One region of the Marinicellulosiphila megalodicopiae genome, then DNA from elsewhere that is predicted to be linked to it. Evidence: predicted binding sites of a transcription regulator. Region 1 holds the regulator's gene; each other region holds the start of a gene.
What was found. The regulator PhoB, encoded in region 1, activates phosphate uptake and scavenging genes when phosphate is short. The targets are predictions, from matches to a motif close to TGTCATANNNNTGTCANA.
Positions count from the first base shown of each region.

Region 1 (2,214 bases):
GTCGAACCAAACTGCGCCCTTTAGTAACTGGAGAAATTTCTAGTAAAGTTGCGCTGCAAACATTTTGTATTATGATTCTTGTCGCTTTTTTATTGGTGTTGTTTACTAATCCATTTACCATAGGTATGAGTGTTGTAGCGGTAGGATTAGCTTCACTTTATCCCTTTATGAAACGTTATACGTTTTATCCACAGGTTGTATTGGGTGCTGCATTTTCTTGGGCAATTGTGATGTCTTTTACAGCTTTGGAACAATCACTTGATAGTAAGGTTTGGCTTTTATACACAGCAAATCTATTATGGACGGTAGCTTATGACACTCAATATGCCATGGTCGATCGAGATGATGATTTAAAAGCAGGGGTTAAATCCACTGCGATTCTTTTTGGAGATATGGATAACGTTGCCATTATTGGGTTGCAAGTTTTGTCAATTATTACGTTTTTATTACTCGGCGGTCACATAGAGGCAGGTTGGTTTTATTATTTGGGTGTGTTGGCTATGGCTGGATGTTTTATTTATCAAGCATGGTTAACCAAAGACAGAATAAAACAGCAGTGTTTTAATGCATTTTTGCATAATTTTTGGGCTGGGATGTGTATATTTATCGGTATCTTTATCGATAAACTGACATGATACTGTCATTAAAATTACTTCGTACTGTCACAAAACTGTAATATAAACAGGTTCTAATACGCCACTTTAAACCATCAGATATCGAGTAAATAACATGTCTCAACGCTCAATCTTAATTGTGGATGATGAAGTCGCTATTCGTGAGATGATTGCTTCAGCATTAGAAATGGCAGGATATAACACGTTAGAAGCAGGGGATGCATCAACAGCGCATGGACTTATTATTGATAAACAACCTGATTTAATATTATTAGATTGGATGATGCCAAATATCTCAGGCATTGAATTGGCGCGTCGATTAAAACGAGATGATTTAACAAAAAATATTCCAATTATTATGCTGACAGCAAAAGCCGATGAAGATAATAAAATTTTAGGTTTGGAAGCAGGAGCTGACGATTATATTACCAAGCCTTTTTCACCGCGAGAATTGGTTGCACGATTAAAAGCGGTATTACGTCGAACCATTGATGAAGATGAGTCCACGCCTATTGAATTTCATGGTTTAATATTGGATCCACATTCTCACCGTGTCAGTGTACAAGAACACGAATTAGAAATGGGCCCCACAGAATTTAGATTACTGCACTTTTTTATGAGCCACTGTGAGCGTGCTTATTCACGTTCACAATTATTAGATCAAGTTTGGGGTGGTAATGTTTATGTGGATGAGCGCACTGTTGATGTTCATATAAGGCGCTTGCGAAAAGCTATTGGTGAGCCGCATCAAAATATGATTCAAACTGTTCGTGGAACGGGCTATCGTTTCTCCTCTAAAATCGCTATTTAACGGCGGCTTTTGTCTGTTAAAATCGCACTTTTTAAGCTGTATTGAGTATGATTCACAATGTTAAAGGCCGACTGGCTTCTAGAACTGTTTTACTAATAATTGCATCTTGGGTATTCGGCTGGTTTTTCGATGCCCCTTATTTATGTCTATTTTTGACTCTTATCTCTTTGCTTACTTATCATGTATATCATTTATTAGAATTAGTAAAATGGTTGGCAAGTGGCAGTAAAACGTTGCCACCAGATAGTTTTGGCACCTGGGGGCAAATTTATGATCACCTACAAGTTAAACAATTAGCCCATTCTAAAGATATTGGTCGATACAAACGCATATTAAAACGAGTACAAGGATCTACAGAAGCGTTAGCCGATGCGGTAGTTATTATTAATAAAGACAATCAATTATTGTGGTGGAATCCAGCTGCCCAAGCTTTATTAAACCTCAAGCGTAAAGTGGACAGTGGTCAATTAATTACCAATTTAATTCGTGAGCCTAGATTTCATCTATTTTTAAATGATCAACAGCCAGGCAGTGCATTGTTAATTCAAACTGTGCATAACCCACCTAAACATATCCAAATTACTAAAACAATATATGGTAATGACGAGCGATTATTGTTGTTACGTGACATTTCGAAAATGAAGCAATTAGAAAAAACTCGACGTGATTTTATTTCCAACGCGTCACATGAATTGCGCACTCCGCTTACCGTTTTAAAAGGGTATTTAGAAACCTTTGATGATTACAAAGAGGATTTGCCAATCACATTTCACAAACCCCTAGTTCAAA
Region 1 is NZ_AP023087.1:1,058,606-1,060,819, forward strand. It holds gene ubiA (4-hydroxybenzoate octaprenyltransferase) at 1-635, shown strand, start outside; gene phoB (phosphate regulon transcriptional regulator PhoB) at 730-1,425, shown strand; gene phoR (phosphate regulon sensor histidine kinase PhoR) at 1,473-2,214, shown strand, end outside.

Region 2 (2,214 bases), 1.9 Mb from region 1:
TACCAGTACCAAAATGCACGTAACGAATGATCTTTCCTTTTTCTTCGCGTGACACCACACACAATTTACAATGTACTTTTAAAGAAGGGATACCAAATACCACTTTAATACCCGCATCTTTCATTTTTTTAGCCCATTGGATATTATTTTCTTCATCAAATCTGGCGCGTAATTCAACAAGTACCGTTACGGTTTTTCCATTATCTACCGCATCAATTAATGAATTAATAATTCGAGAATTTTTTGCCACTCGATAAATATTGATCCGAATATGTTTTACACTTGGGTCAAACGCGGCTTGTCTTACAAACTCAGTAAAATGCACATAACGATGATAAGGATAATGCAGTAAAATATCTTTATGTTTAATTGCATCAAAAACCGTATCAAAATCCGTAAAATCTTTTGTACTGATCGCAGGTAAATGCGGATTTTCTAAATAGTCACGTCCCTCGTTAGGAAATCCAATAAAGTCTTTAAAGTTACGATAACTCCCCCCTGGAATCATGCCATCAATATTTGAAAGCTTTAAGCGTCGTTTTAAATAATGCAACATTTCGTCAGGCATATTGCCATCATAGTTAATTCGTACAGGCTCTGCACTTAATCGCTGTTTCATGCTCAATGACATTTTTTCCACGTAACTTTCATCAATTTCATCATTGATAGAATATTCAGAATCTCGTGTCATTTGAAAGGAGTAAGATTCGATAGTGTCAAATTCAACGAACCCTTTAAAAATTTGTGTCAGACATAATTTAACAATGTCATCCAATAATATGATGTGTTTTTGTTTTCGTGATTTTAATGGTGGAATAACAACAAAACGAGATAATTGATGAGAAGGCACTTCAATCACTGCATATTTTGTTGCTTTGTCTGCAATATGCAGTGCAACAAATAAATATGTCGAGTTATCATTTAATCGAGAAACTAAATCAACTTTATTATGTAATAAAACAGGGGCGATATGCCTGAGTACTTTGTCACTAAAATAATATCGAACCCAATCCGTTTGGTATTCGCTTAATTCGTTTTGAGTATCGATACAAATATTATATCGCTTTAATACTTTCACAATATCGAAATAGATACCTTCGAATTCTTGAGTCTGTTGTACTACTTTATTTTGGATGTCTTCCATTACATGCTTACGTAATTGTGCTTTTTGTGCTTCACCTTTATTGCTTAAAATTAAAATTTCACGCTTAACTTCAGCAACACGCACGCGATAGAATTCATCTAAATTACTTGAATAAATCCCTAAAAAACGGATTCGTTCAATTATTGGGTTATTTTTATCCCCCGCTTCTTGTAATACTCGCTGATTAAAAGATAACCAACTTAATTCTTTAGGGTAATATTTTTCTTGTTCGTCGATAGTTTGAATGGTCATAGTATTCTGCACAATGTAAAAGTGTTCATGTTCGCACACGAATATTAAAGTTTATTGACATAAAAGCGTTTGTTAGACTATTCCTATCTTTTGCAATTTACAATATCTACAGGACACTAAACCAAAAAAAAGCGCCGAAGCGCTTTGTATATGTGAGATTTAACAAACTAATTAATAATTATTCAGTTTCATTTGTTTTCTTGATATGTATTGAAATTAGTTAGCCTCATTATAGCTCGGAGCATTTATCCAACTGAAATCACCTGTACCATTTGGTGTACGCGCATAGCTTTGATCAACTAAAGACTGCGTGAACGTGACGCTATCAGCAAAGCTTAATTCAGGTGTAACTAAATACAAACTTTCACCACTTGAACTCAATTTAAAGTTAGCATGTAACCCTGTATTCAAGGTCTCTTTATCATCAAGCCATACAACCAAAACACTTTTTGCAGCAATACTTGTACCTTGGGGAAATGACCAGCGTGTTAAGTTGGTATCTTCATCCGTTAAATAATAACCACTTAAATCAAATGGCTGATCTGCATTATTGTATAACTCAACCCAGTCACCAAACTCACCTTGCTCATCTGAAACGATGCTTTGATTTGAGGACATTAACTCATTAATCACTACAGCACTTTGAATGTCTTTGGCTGCTTGAACTTGATAAATATACACATCATGTTCAGCACCCGCTGGGGAGTAAGTGATAGTAGAGGCTGAATCATTGGCGATCGCTTCTACATAATATCGTACAAATGACGCTTTAGAATGAGCAGGAATTATTGCTTCATACACACTATCATTATCTAAAT
Region 2 is NZ_AP023087.1:3,772,706-3,774,919, forward strand. It holds gene ppk1 (polyphosphate kinase 1) at 1-1,396, opposite strand, end outside; gene TYM08_RS16285 (CotH kinase family protein) at 1,613-2,214, opposite strand, start outside.
Region 2: ppk1 (polyphosphate kinase 1) is a predicted target of PhoB. The motif match lies at 1,439-1,456, and genes of this name have one in related genera.

Region 3 (2,214 bases), 920 kb from region 1:
CTTCTTCTAATGGCATCGATCCTGTAATGATATTGGCGTTATATTCTACTGCTAATCTAGCAATTTGATCTTTTATTTTGGGGGTGTATTCCGCTAAATAACGTATGGCTTCGGTTTGATTTTTTTGCTCGATCAATCCCATTAATGGCGCATTAAAAAACTCAGGAAACAAAATAAAGTCACTTTGATAATCTGATACTGTATCCACAAAATACTCTATTTGTTTCATCATTTCTTCGGCACTTTCAATGGCGCGCATTTGCCACTGTACTGCACCCACACGAACGATATTTTTACTGACTTCAATGACTCGATCATCCGGTTCAAACAGAATATTGTTCCACTCCAATAATGTGGCGTAGCCTTCTGATTGCTCATCTTCTGGCAAATATTTTTTTAACAAGCGCTTTACTTGGAAGTCATTGGCTAGTTGAAATGACAATATAGGATCGTAAATTTGCTTTTGATCCACCTGCTCAATATATTGTGCAGGGTTTAAATCAGGGTATTTATAAAAATTTGGGATCCGACCCCCGGCTAAAATTGCGCGCAGGTTGTATTGGCGACACAATTCTTTGCGCGCATCGTATAGGCGGCGCCCTAATCGCATTCCGCGATAATCACCACTGATCACCACATCTAACCCGTAAAGCGCATCACCATTTGGATCGTGATTAACAATATTGTTTGTATCCACAATATCTTCGTAGGTATGAGGGTTGGAAAAACGTTGATACGTCACCTGAATACTTAAAGCAATGCCCACTAATTGGTCACCATCCCAAATACCTATTTGTCCTTCTTCAAATTCAGTAATTAAATATTTAATGGTATGCATTGGCCATGCGCCGCCTAAATCTGCGTAGACTTTATCCATAAGGCGTTTAATCTGGTCGTATTGATCAATATGTAAATTGGAAATACTTAAAAGGGGTTGTTGCGAAGCCATGATAGGTGCTCTAAAAATTTGAATGAATAAACTGAGCATAATGATTTGTTTAAATGTGAGCAAGATAGTTTTATGTTTTTCAAAATTGAGCTCAATTAAACGTCAACATTCAATATAACCACCATAAACACTGAGCTAAGACTCAAGCTCATTCATTTTTTTGAGATTTTTTTACATAATTTTAAAAAAAACATTAATTGTTGCATTCAAATATTACAAATTTATGAAATCCTTTTGTGGTAATTTGAATTTAATTTAAAGACAATAGCGCGCTTTAATTTGTGCCTTAATTTTTAAGGGGCAAAATCATTCTTAAACTACCTCCCATTAAGAGGAATACACATGTCAAACCCTGAGAACAAACCTAGCAGTTTGGAAAACATTCATTGGAGCCTGCGTTACGGATTATGTGCGGCATTTTTATTAGGGATTTTTCTATATGTACTTTTCATTGTTGGTGCAAGTAGTTACTTACTTATTTTTGCAGCCTTAGCTGGCGGTTACATGGCGATCAATATTGGCGCAAACGATGTGGCCAATAATGTGGGTCCGGCTGTAGGTTCTGGGGCGATTACTTTAGTAGCTGCTGTTGGATTAGCCGCTGTATGTGAAGCCGCCGGTGCTTTGATTGCAGGTGGTGATGTTGTATCAACCATTAAAAAAGGCATCATTGACCCAAGTGTGATTTCAGATACACGTGAATACATCTGGTTAATGGCTGGGGCGTTATTAGCAGGCGCTTTATGGCTTAATTTTGCAACTTGGATGGGTGCACCTGTATCAACGACTCACTCAATTGTAGGTGGCGTATTAGGTGCGGGTATTGCAGCTGGTGGTTTAGGCATTGCTGATTGGGGCGTAATGAGTCAAATTGTAGCAAGTTGGATAATCTCTCCTGCATTAGGCGGTTTGATTGCGGCGGGCACATTAGCGTTAATCAAACAAACGATTATGTATCGTGAAGACAAAGTGGGTGCGGCTAAAAATTTCGTACCGATCTTCATCTCAGTTATGGCGTTTGCATTTTCAGTTTATCTAGTATTAAAAGGCATCAAAAAAATCTGGGAAGCCGAGCTTTGGGAAGCAGGTTTAGTCGGTTTAGTCATTGCGATCATCATCTTTATCATTAGCAAGCGTGCGATTATCAAACAGTCCGTTACCATGGAAAACACTCGTTTTAGTGTAAACAATTTGTTTACTATCCCATTAATCTTTGCCGCGGGATTGTTAAGTTTTGCTCATGGTGCAAACGATGTAGCAAATGC
Region 3 is NZ_AP023087.1:135,990-138,203, forward strand. It holds gene TYM08_RS00540 (carbon-nitrogen hydrolase family protein) at 1-949, opposite strand, end outside; gene TYM08_RS00545 (inorganic phosphate transporter) at 1,292-2,214, shown strand, end outside.
Region 3: TYM08_RS00545 (inorganic phosphate transporter) is a predicted target of PhoB. The motif match lies at 1,161-1,178, and genes of this name have one in related genera.

Region 4 (2,214 bases), 260 kb from region 1:
AATTTTTCACGGCTATCATTTTCATTTAAAAATTCTTGTTCACGCTTTTTATTTATTTCAGTAGTAGCAACATTTCCCTGCTTAACAGATTGCATCAATTTTTCTAAATCAGTTTGCGCAACACTTGAAAATGACACACAAATTAATATACATGCGAATATTTTTTTCATTTTATTGCTCCTTAACTGCAGCGACAGGTAACATCATTAAACTTGCTGGTAATTGATTACGCGCAATTCGTATACCGTCTCGAATGGTATTATTAAAATCATCACTAACCGTTGTCCATTTTTTATCCTGCACATTCCAAATTCCACTTTGTTTTTTATCAAGGGTTTGAAAATACAGAGCTGTTCGGCCTATTCTTAATATGTCTACTTCCAAATTTTGTGAATTAACTGTGATATTATCTTGATACGCTTCAATCATAGATCCATATTGCATTTCAACTTGGTAAGCTTCTAATACTTGGCGAAGTTTTTCTGAAACTGTAATTTCAGGATTAATCATCGCCTCTTCTAAAAATACAATTCGCTCATTACGCTCTTTTAACGAAAAAGGAAGATCTAATATCACAAATGATTCTAATGCTTTAATCATTCGTAGCATCAAAGGCATTAACTGGCGTTCAATGTGTGTCACTTTATCTATTGATTCATCTAAAATATTAATATCTTGTTGTTGCGCGTTTACCTGTTCAGTTAATTGAACATTATAAACCTGAAGCCCTTCAACCAATTTTAATTCAGATTGAAACTTTTGAAATAAGGCTAAAGTACTTTGATTTAATGTATCAATTTTTACTTGAGATTGTTGACTGTCTTTAATATTTTTTTCAATTTCAGTCATAATTTGTGCGGGTTCAACTTGAGCAAATAATGGCGTTGATGCAATGGAAATGCTTGCAGCCAATAACGCGTTGCGTAATTTCATGGAGATGCCTAATGTATTTTGATTTTAATGGTATTTGATTTTGTATTTGTTTTTGTAATTTGAATTTAATGATTAATTTATTCCGCGCTATTATGAGGATTTAGATGACAGTTTATTGAAGGTTTTATGACAGATTTGTTAAAAATTTATTACAAAAAAATGACAGCGACACTTATTCATTTTTTATTCATATCAGTCATTGCAAACTCACCTTGTTTTATTTCATAGCTGTAAGAAAACTGTCACATAAGTGTCATATTATGCGCAAAAAATTAACAATCTTTATTAGAGAAATAACATGCCTAAATTTAAAATAATCAATCTCACTATTTTTGCAACTACCATAGTTTGCAGCGGATTATCCCTAGCTCGTGATACCATCAACATTGTGGGTTCATCAACGGTTTATCCATTTGCTACTACAGTAGCAGAGCGTTTTGGTAAAACTTCTGAATTCAGTACACCAACTGTTGAGTCAACAGGAACAGGTGGAGGCTTACAATTATTTTGCCAAGGTGTCGGCAGCGATTATCCTGATATTGCCAATGCATCACGCCGTATAAAAAAATCAGAAATTGGATTGTGTAAAAAAAATGGTATCGATGACATTATTGAAGTATTGGTCGGTTACGATGGGATTGCTTTGGCAAACTCAAACAAAGCAGAACGTTTTCGTTTAACTACACGGGATATATTTTTAGCCTTAGCGCGTCAAGTGCCAGGTAAACGACCAGGCAAGTTAATTGATAATCCTTATCAAACTTGGAAAGATGTGAATCCGTCTTTGCCGAATATTAAAATTCGAGTGTTAGGTCCTCCAGTAACCTCTGGTACTCGTGATGCGTTTAATGAAATTGCATTAGAAGATGGCTGTAAATCTTTTGATTGGTTAGACAAATTAAAATACAAAAGCACTGAACAATACCGTGCCGTTTGCCATTCTATTCGTGAAGACGGTGCGTTTATCGAATCCGGTGAAAACGATAATTTAATCGTGCAAAAATTAGTGGCGGATCCTGAAGCGTTAGGTATTTTTGGTTACTCATTTTTAGATCAAAACAGAGATTTAGTTCAAGCTTCGTCTATCAACGGTCAGTATCCAAGCTTTGAAACCATTGCCAGTGGCGAATACTCTATTTCACGTTCGTTATATTTTTATGTCAAGAAAAAACATGTGGATGTCATTCCTGGTTTAAGACAATTTATGACTGAATTTGTCAGCGAAAAATCCATTGGTGATGATGGTTATTTATTAGACAAAGGCATTATTAGTTTAAGTGA
Region 4 is NZ_AP023087.1:1,321,724-1,323,937, reverse strand. It holds gene TYM08_RS05675 (MotA/TolQ/ExbB proton channel family protein) at 1-170, opposite strand, end outside; gene TYM08_RS05670 (DUF3450 domain-containing protein) at 172-933, opposite strand; gene TYM08_RS05665 (PstS family phosphate ABC transporter substrate-binding protein) at 1,232-2,214, shown strand, end outside.
Region 4: TYM08_RS05665 (PstS family phosphate ABC transporter substrate-binding protein) is a predicted target of PhoB. The motif match lies at 1,174-1,191, and genes of this name have one in related genera.